2 regions of the Burkholderia sp. THE68 genome follow, and region 2 is predicted to be linked to the other one. Evidence: predicted binding sites of a transcription regulator. Region 2 holds the regulator's gene; the other holds the start of a gene.
What was found. Region 2 encodes LexA, which represses DNA repair genes until DNA is damaged. Its sites were predicted from a motif close to ACTGTATNNNNATACAGT; they were not measured.
Positions count from the first base shown of each region.

Region 1: recA (recombinase RecA) is a predicted target of LexA. The motif match lies at 1,407-1,424, and genes of this name have one in related genera.

Region 1 covers NZ_AP022315.1:456,986-461,718, reverse strand. The annotation lists gene recX (recombination regulator RecX) at 1-214, opposite strand, end outside; gene recA (recombinase RecA) at 234-1,304, opposite strand; gene BTHE68_RS02205 (response regulator transcription factor) at 1,590-2,327, shown strand; gene BTHE68_RS02200 (sensor histidine kinase) at 2,333-3,916, shown strand; gene BTHE68_RS02195 (MFS transporter) at 4,145-4,733, shown strand, end outside.
Region 2 covers NZ_AP022315.1:1,232,027-1,236,759, reverse strand. The annotation lists gene cysW (sulfate ABC transporter permease subunit CysW) at 1-498, opposite strand, end outside; gene cysT (sulfate ABC transporter permease subunit CysT) at 543-1,448, opposite strand; gene BTHE68_RS05895 (sulfate ABC transporter substrate-binding protein) at 1,554-2,588, opposite strand; gene lexA (transcriptional repressor LexA) at 2,847-3,524, shown strand; gene BTHE68_RS05885 (hypothetical protein) at 3,728-4,054, shown strand; gene BTHE68_RS05880 (DUF2939 domain-containing protein) at 4,157-4,733, shown strand, end outside.

The DNA of each region.
Region 1 (4,733 bases), 780 kb from region 2:
GACGTGCCTTCGGCTGCTCGGCCGCCTGCTTCAGCAAAGTGCGCGCTTGCTCCAGACGCGCGGCGCGTTCTCTGGTCTTGCGCGTGAATCCGCTCGACTTGGTCGATGCAGGGCGCCGCTCACTGCTCCGCTCGTAGCGACCGGCGGATTCGGAACCGTCGCCGGTTGCTTCATCCGCCGCGTCAGTCTTCGATCCGAACGGGCGCTTGCGCATCGTCCTTCAGGCCCGATGCTTACTCGGCGTCGGCGGCGTCCGCACCCGCGACGACGGCTTCACCCATCGCGGCCACGCCCAGCGATTCGCGGATCTTGTTCTCGATCTCGCGTGCGATGTCCGGATTCTCGCGCAGGAATTCGCGCGCGTTGTCCTTGCCCTGACCGATGCGATCACCGTTGTAGCTGTACCAGGCGCCCGCCTTGTCGACCAGCTTCGCCTGCACGCCCAGATCGATGATTTCGCCCTGACGCGAGATGCCTTCGCCATAAAGGATGTCGAAGATGGCCTCGCGGAACGGCGGCGACACCTTGTTCTTCACGACCTTCACGCGCGTCTCGTTGCCGATGACTTCGTCGTTCTTCTTGATCGAACCGATACGGCGGATATCCAGACGCACCGACGAATAGAACTTGAGCGCGTTGCCGCCCGTGGTGGTTTCCGGGTTGCCGAACATCACGCCGATCTTCATGCGGATCTGGTTGATGAAGATGACGAGGCAGTTCGTGCGCTTGATCGAGCCGGTGAGCTTGCGCAGCGCCTGCGACATCAGACGCGCCTGCAGACCCGGCAGCGAGTCGCCCATTTCGCCTTCGATTTCCGCTTTCGGCACGAGCGCCGCGACCGAGTCGATGACGATCATGTCGATGGAACCGGAGCGCACCAGCGCGTCCGTGATTTCCAGCGCCTGCTCGCCCGTGTCCGGCTGCGAGATCAGCAGTTCCTGCACGTTCACGCCGAGCTTGCCCGCGTATTGCACGTCGAGCGCGTGTTCCGCGTCGATGAACGCCGCCGTGCCGCCGAGCTTCTGCATCTCGGCGATCACCTGCAGCGTGAGCGTGGTCTTGCCCGACGACTCGGGACCGTAGATTTCCACGACACGCCCGCGCGGCAGACCGCCGACGCCGAGCGCGATGTCCAGTCCGAGCGAACCGGTGGACACCACCTGAATGTCTTCGACCGCCTCACCTGCGCCGAGCCGCATGATCGACCCTTTGCCGAATTGCTTTTCGATCTGCGAGAGCGCGGCGGCCAGGGCTTTGCTCTTGTCCGCAGTCATTCCAGCCGGGCCTTTCTTGCTTTCTTCCATGAATCGTCCTTTGCTATGATGAACGGCGTCTGAGGCAGTGTTCACGGGCTCTTTTCGCAGCTAACACAAGCATACGAAACCGCCTTTCTCACTCACGCAGACACTGTATAAAAAAACAGTAGTTTTTGCAAGCATGGATGCGCGTGGCGCAGCTTTTTTTCCACGTCGCGCGACCCGCGCAAAAACCACGACACACTGGAGACCGCCGCGCCGGGCGACGAACCGTGCCGGCAATGCCGATGCGCTTCATCGCGCGAGGCATGGCGTACAAAGGCGCACACGACGATGCGAATCCTCATTGCCGAAGACGACAGCATACTCGCGGACGGCCTCGTCCGATCACTCCGCCAATCGGGATACGCCGTAGACCATGTCAGGCATGGCGTCGAGGCGGACACCGCGCTTTCCCTTCAGACTTTCGACCTGCTGATCCTCGATCTCGGCCTGCCGCTCATGCCCGGTCTCGAAGTGCTGCGACGCCTGCGCGCGCGCAATTCACAGATGCCCGTGCTGATCCTCACCGCCGCCGACAGCGTCGACGAACGCGTGAAAGGCCTCGATCTCGGCGCGGACGACTATATGGCGAAACCCTTCGCGCTCAACGAACTCGAAGCGCGCGTGCGGGCGTTGACCCGGCGCGGCGCGGGCGGCGGCCCGACGGTCGTGAAACACGGTTCGCTCACGTTCGATCAGGTGGGACGCATCGCGACGATCGGCGATCAGGTGATCGATCTCTCCGCGCGCGAGCTCGGCGTGCTCGAAGTGCTGCTGCAAAGAACCGGCCGGCTCGTATCGAAAGAACAGCTCGTCAATCATCTGTGCGAGTGGGGCGAGGAAGTCAGCAACAACGCGATCGAGGTCTACGTGCATCGGCTGCGCAAGAAGATCGAGCCGAGCGGCGCGAAGATCATCACCGTGCGCGGTCTCGGCTACACGCTGGAGAAGGCGGGTGTCACGGCGAACGGCGCACACGGCGCGAGCCCGCCGCCATCGGGCGAAACCGCCAGCCAGCACTATAAGTAAGCCGCATGGCGTCGCCCGCTTCCACCGAATCGCACGAGTCGAAAATCCACGCCGAAGCGGGCGCCGCCGATTCCGACGCCGAGCGCGACGCGCGCTACGCCAACCCGTTCGCGCCGCCCGACGAACTCGAGCCCGACGACGAAACGCATCCGCGCTCGCTGTTCGGCGAGATTCTCGACTGGATGCTCGCGCCGCTTCTGCTGCTCTGGCCGATGAGCATCGCGGTGACGTATCTCGTCGCGAAGTCGATCGCGAACGGCCCGTTCGACCGCGCGCTCGAAGCCGATGCCTATGTGCTCGCGCGCCAGATCCAGCCCGTCAACGGCGTCGCCGAATTGCGGCTTCCCGATGCGACGCGCGATTTCCTGCGCGCCGACAACGTCGACAGCGTGTTCTTCCAGGTCCTCGGCACGCGCGGCGAGCTGGTCGGCGGCGACCGCGACATGCCCTTGCCGCACGACGACGACCGTCCGCAGCCCGGCATCGTCGAGTTTCGCGACGACGTGCTGCGCGGCAACGACATCCGCGTCGCCTATACGACCGTCGATCTGCCGCAACTCGCTCCCGGACGCGATCCGGACAGCACGCAGCCGGTGCTCGTGCAGGTGGCCGAAACGCTCGACAAGCGCAGCCAGCTCGCCAACGACATCATCAAGGGCGTGATCCTTCCGCAGTTCGTGATCCTGCCGCTCGCGATCATCCTCGTGTGGTTCGGGCTCTCGCGGGGGCTCGCGCCGCTGCATGCGCTGCAATCGAACATCCGCGCGCGCCGTCCCGACGATCTCTCGCCGCTCCAGGCCGGCAGCGCGCCGCCGGAGATCGCGCCGCTCGTCGCGTCGTTCAACGATCTGCTGACGCGCCTCGAACAGAACATGGAGTTCCAGAAGCGCTTTATCGCCGATGCCGCGCATCAGATGAAGACGCCGCTTGCGGGCCTGCGCATGCAGGCCGAACTGGCGATGCGCCAGGATGTATCGGCGGAAGTGCAGCGTTCGCTCGAACAGATCGCGACCAGCTCCGAGCACGCGGCGCGCCTCGTCACGCAATTGCTCGCGCTCGCGCGAGCCGAGAATCGGGCGACCGGGCAGATCTTCACGCGCATCGTGCTGACCGACCTCGCGCGGCTCGCCGTGCGCGACTGGGTGCAAGCCGCGCTCGCCAAGCGCATGGACCTCGGTTATGAAGAGCCGCCGTTCCCGGTCGAGGTGGAAGGCAATGTCGTGATGCTGCGCGAGATGCTGTCGAACCTGATCGACAACGCGATCCGATACACGCCGGCGGGCGGGCGCATCACCGTGCGCGTGCGGACCGACGACAGCGATCTCGATCTCGTGTATCTCGAAGTGGAAGACACGGGACTCGGGATTCCTGCGGCGGAGCGCGAACGCGTGGTCGAGCGGTTCTACCGCATCCTCGGACGTGAAGGCGACGGCAGCGGCCTCGGCCTTGCGATCGTCAAGGAGATCGCGGCGATGCACGGCGGCGCGCTTGCTATCGAGGATCACGTCTATCAGGAGAGCCCGCGTCGCGCCGGAACCCTCGTGCGCGTCAGCCTGCAGCGGGTTTTTCCTGCCCGGGACAAACCCTGAGCGTCAGGATCGAGAAATTGCTGTAGACACGCGAGAAGAACGACATTAGGCGAATTTAAACGATCGTTCTAAACGGATGCGCGACAAATCCGCGCAATTAGGAATTTCTTCGAGCGCCCGGACTTCCGAGTCCGCGTCAGAACGCCGTAAGTTTTCGTTCCAATAATCGTTGCACCGGAGCCGCCTAGTCGCGGACCGACATATTCGAATATCAAATCAGGAGACGATATGGCTACGGTTGAGGGGCGCGTGTCACACGCACCGATGACGGCGGAGGAGAAGAAAGTCATCTTCGCCTCGTCGCTCGGCACGGTGTTCGAATGGTATGACTTCTATCTGGCGGGCTCGCTCGCCGTCTACATCAGCAAGACCTTTTTCTCCGGCGTCAATCCGACAGCGGGCTTCATCTTCACCTTGCTGGGTTTCGCGGCGGGCTTCGCGGTGCGGCCGTTCGGCGCGATCGTGTTCGGGCGGCTCGGCGACATGGTCGGACGCAAGTACACGTTCCTCGTGACGATCGTCATCATGGGTCTGTCGACGTTCCTGATCGGCTTCCTGCCCGGATACGCGACGATCGGCATCGCGGCGCCAGTGATCTTCATCGCGATGCGGCTGTTGCAGGGTCTCGCGCTCGGCGGCGAATACGGCGGCGCGGCGACGTATGTCGCGGAACATGCGCCTTCGAACAAGCGCGGCGCGTGGACGGCGTGGATCCAGACCACGGCGACGCTCGGCCTGTTCATCTCGCTGATCGTGATTCTCGCGGTTCGCACGATCATGGGCGAGGAGCAGTTCGGCGCGTGGGGCTGGCGCATCC
Region 2 (4,733 bases):
CATCAGCGGAATCAGCTCGCGCGCGACGAACGGGAACGTCACGAAGATCGTCGCGAGCACGATGCCCGGCACCGCGAAGATGATCTGCACGTCGTGCGCGGCGAGCCACGGGCCGAACCAGCCCTGCGCGCCGAACATCAGCACGTAGATGAGACCCGAGATCACCGGCGACACGGAGAACGGCAGATCGATCAGCGTGGTCAGGAGCGCCTTGCCGCGAAACTCGAACTTCGCGATGGCCCACGACGCCGCCAGCCCGAACACCACATTCAGCGGCACGGCAATCGCGGCGGTCATGAGCGTCAGCTTGATGGCCGACCACGCATCCGGGTCCTTCAGCGACTCGAAATAATAGTCGATGCCTTTCGCGAACGCCTGCACGAACACGGCGACGAGCGGCACGACGAGAAAGAGCGCCAGGAACACGAGCGCGATGCCCGTCAGCAGCCAGCGCACTGCGCGCGGCTCGGTGACCGGATTGAGGCTGTTCTCGTGCATGCGCGCGGCGGCGTTCACCGGCAACGCCTTGCTGTTTGGCGTGCTCATGCGCGACCTCCGCCCTGATGTCCGACATGCAGCGAGGGGCCGACCGCGACGGCAGGCGCCGCGCCCGTCTTGCTGGTGCGCCGCTGCAGGAACCATTGCAGCGTATTGATGAGCAGCAGCATCAGGAACGACACGCACAGCATCACCACGGCGAGCGCGGTTGCGCCGGCGTAGTCGTACTGTTCGAGCTTCGTGATGATGAGCAGCGACGTGATCTCCGATTTCATCGGCACATTGCCTGCGATGAAGATGACCGAGCCGTACTCGCCGAGCGCGCGCGCGAACGCGAGCGCGAAGCCGGTCAAAAGCGCGGGAAAGAGCGAAGGCAGCACGACGCGGCGAAACGTGAGCCAGCGCGTCGCGCCGAGGCACGCGGCGGCTTCTTCCTGTTCGCGCTCGAAGTCTTCGAGCACTGGCTGGACAGTACGCACGACGAACGGCAAGCCGATGAACGTCAGCGCGACGAGCACACCGAGCGGCGTGAACGCGACCTTGATGCCGAGCGGCGCGAGAAACTGCCCGATCCAGCCGTTACCCGCATAGACCGCCGCGAGCGAGATGCCGGCGACCGAGGTCGGCAGCGCAAACGGCAAATCGACGATCGCGTCGACGATGCGCTTGAACGGAAACGTGTAGCGCACGAGCACCCACGCGACCAGAAAACCGAACACCGCGTTGATGAGCGCGCCGCCGAGCGCCGCGCTGAACGTCAGCCGGTAAGACGCCAGCACGCGCGGCGAAGTCACCGCGCGCACGAACTGCGCCCAGTCGAGCGTCGCGGTCTTCGCGAAGGTGGCGGCAAGCGGAATCAGCACCACGAGGCTTAAGTACGCCACCGTGATGCCGAGCGTCAGGCCGAACCCGGGAAGCGCGCTCGGCTTCTTGAATGTGAGGGTCGTCATCCTTGATTGATCCTTGGTTGCGCGCCGGGGTCGGGCACGCGTTGCTGCTTCGGGCGCGCGGCGTCATTGACGCGCCGCTGCGCCCACTTCTTGCGCTTCTTCTGCTTATTGCGGTTGATAGATCGAATCGAACACGCCGCCGTCGGCGAAGTGCGTCTTTTGCGCCTTGGTCCAGCCGCCGAACGTGTCGTCGATGGTGTAGAGCTTCAGCTTCGGAAACTGCTTCGTGAGTTCGGCGGGCACCTTGTCCGAACGCGGCCGATAGAAGTTGCGCGCGGCGATGGTCTGTCCTTCGTCGCTATACAGATACTTGAGATAGGCTTCGGCGAGCTTGCGCGTGCCGTGCTTGTCGACGACCTTGTCGACTACCGCGACCGGCGGCTCGGCCAGAATGCTCACCGTCGGCACCACGATCTCGAACTTGTCCGTGCCGAACTCCTTCACCGAGAGAAACGCCTCGTTTTCCCACGCGATCAGTACGTCGCCCTGGCCGCGCTGCACGAAGCTCGTCGTGGCGCCGCGCGCGCCGGAATCGAGCACGCCGGCGTTCTTGTAGAGCTTGGTCACGAAATCCTTGGCGGTCTGCTCGTTGCCGCCCGGCTTGTGCTGCGCGTAGGCCCACGCAGCCAGATAGTTCCAGCGCGCGCCGCCCGAGGTCTTCGGGTTCGGCGTGACGATCGACACGCCCGGCTTGGCCAGATCGTCCCAGTCCTTGATGTGCTTCGGATTGCCCTTGCGCACGAGAAACACGATCGTCGACGTGTACGGCGATGCGTTGTCCGGCAGGCGCTTCTGCCAGTCCGCGTTGACGAGGCCCTTGGAAGCGAGCGCATCGATGTCATAGGCGAGCGCGAGCGTCACGACGTCCGCCTGCAGGCCGTCGAGCACCGCGCGCGCCTGTCCGCCCGAGCCGCCGTGCGACTGCTTGAAGGTCACCGTCTCGCCCGTATCGGCCTTCCACTTCTTCGCGAACGCCTGATTGAAGTCCTGATACAACTCGCGGGTCGGGTCGTAGGAGACATTCAGAAACGACGTCTGCGCGTGCGCGGACGCGACCATGCCGAAGCTCGCGGCCGTCAGCGCCGCTGCCGCGAACAGACGCCGCGCGCCCTTGCCTAATCCCAGTGTGATGCTTTGCATTCCCCGTTCTCCGTCTTATCGAATTGACGGAATCAGTCTAACGAGGCGTCTATATGAATGAAAATAATCGTTATTCACTTTTTTATACGAAAAACTGCTAAGAAGCATATTCCTGGATGGAAAAAGGGCGCGCGCCCGGCAACCGACTGTTTCGCAGGCTGGCGGGCACGAACTTAAAGTAAAGCTTGAAAAGCGCGAAATACTGTATAAAAATACAGTCACCTGTCCATTCATACAGTGCATCCGGGACCTGAGCCAGTGACCAAGACATCCAAACTTACCGCGCGGCAACAGCAGGTGTTCGAGCTCATCCAGCGTGCGATCGACCGCACCGGCTTCCCGCCTACGCGCGCCGAGATTGCGGCCGAGCTGGGTTTCAGCTCGGCGAATTCCGCCGAGGAACACCTTCGGGCGCTGGCGCGCAAGGGCGTGATCGAGCTGGCGGCGGGTTCGTCGCGCGGCATCCGGCTGCTCGGCGATGCATCGCGCATCGACCGCTCCGAGGAGTTGCCGCACCAGTTCACGCTGCCGCATCAGAGCATCATGCAACTGTCGCTGCCGCTCGTCGGGCGGGTCGCGGCAGGTAGCCCGATCCTCGCGCAGGAGCACATCTCGCAGCACTACTCGTGCGATCCCGCGCTGTTCTCTGACAAGCCCGACTATCTGTTGAAAGTGCGCGGGCTGTCGATGCGCGACGCGGGCATCCTCGATGGCGACCTGCTCGCCGTGCAGAAGCGCAACGAAGCGAAGGACGGACAGATCGTCGTCGCGCGTCTGGGCGACGACGTCACGGTGAAACGCTGGAAGCGCCGTCCCGACGGCGTCGAACTGATCGCCGAGAACCCGGATTACGAAAACATTTTCGTGCGCTCCGGCAACAGCGATTTCGCGCTCGAAGGCATCGCCGTCGGACTGATCCGCTCGGGCGAGTTCTGACGGCGCGCCGCGCGGGCGGCGAGGCGCGAAAGTCGAAGACAGATTGCACGAGATTTTCGCAACGGGACGGAAAATGTCCCGTTCAAATATCAAGATAGCCTCACCAACCGCTTCAACGTCCGTCCAGGGCGTCCCAAACACAACAAGCATGACGGCCATCGTTCCGGTGCGCCGCGGTGCATCCTATCGTCTGGAGAGTCATCATGGAACGTTTTGCCCGTCTGCTGCCCTTCCGTCAGTTCGGCCGCTTGCGTCATCTGCGCGCGCTGATCACGTGCGGCACGCCGCGCGCCGAATCCGCGCCCGATCTCTTCGACGAAATGCCCGCGTTGCCGTCGCGCCAGCCGGCTTTTGCGCGCGTGTCGCTGAGCAGCACGGTGCATGCGGAACCCGAACAGCGCGCGCCGGTGCGGGTGTATCGCGGACAATCGAGGGTGATTCTGGTCGGCAAGATCGACGAAGTGTCGCGCATGATCGACCGCTGTATCGCCGAGGAAGACGCGGGGCTGACGGGAGGCATCCTCGCCTGATATTGCGGCGAACCGCACGCCGAACGTGAATTTCCGGGATATAAACCGCCTGCGCGCTGTCAATCCCGGATTCACGTTCCGCAAACGAGGCTTCGCCGTCGCATGTCCCGCACTACCCGTTCTGTCGTTGCCGCGCTCGTCGTCCTGATACTCGTCGCGGCGCTCGGTTTCATCTATGCGTCACCTTACATCGCACTGGACCGCGTGAAGCGCGCGGCCGATGCGCGCGACGCGCAGACAGTCAATCAATACGTCGATTTTCCCGCGTTGCGCGCGAGTCTCAAGGAACAGGTCGCCGCGCTGCTGACGCGGCGTGTCGATATCCAGAAAAGCGGCAATCCGCTCGCGATCATCGGAGCGATGATCGGCGCGGCGCTCGTCGGTCCGCTGGTCGATTCTTACGCAACCCCGGACGGCGTCGCGGCCATTCTGAACGGCATTCCACCGCGCGGCGATCCGGGAGAACGTCCGCCACAGGCGGGCAATGGCGGCGCATCGGCAAGTGCCGCGGACGCGCCCGCATCCGCTGTCACGGCCGCGCAGCCAGCGCCGAAAGCGCCGCCGCAGACCACGGCGGGCTACCGAAGCCTGAACACGTTCGTCGTCACGTATCAGCACGGCGCCGGCGATGCGCGTTACTCGGCGATTTTCCGCCGCGACGGACTCGTGTCGTGGAAGC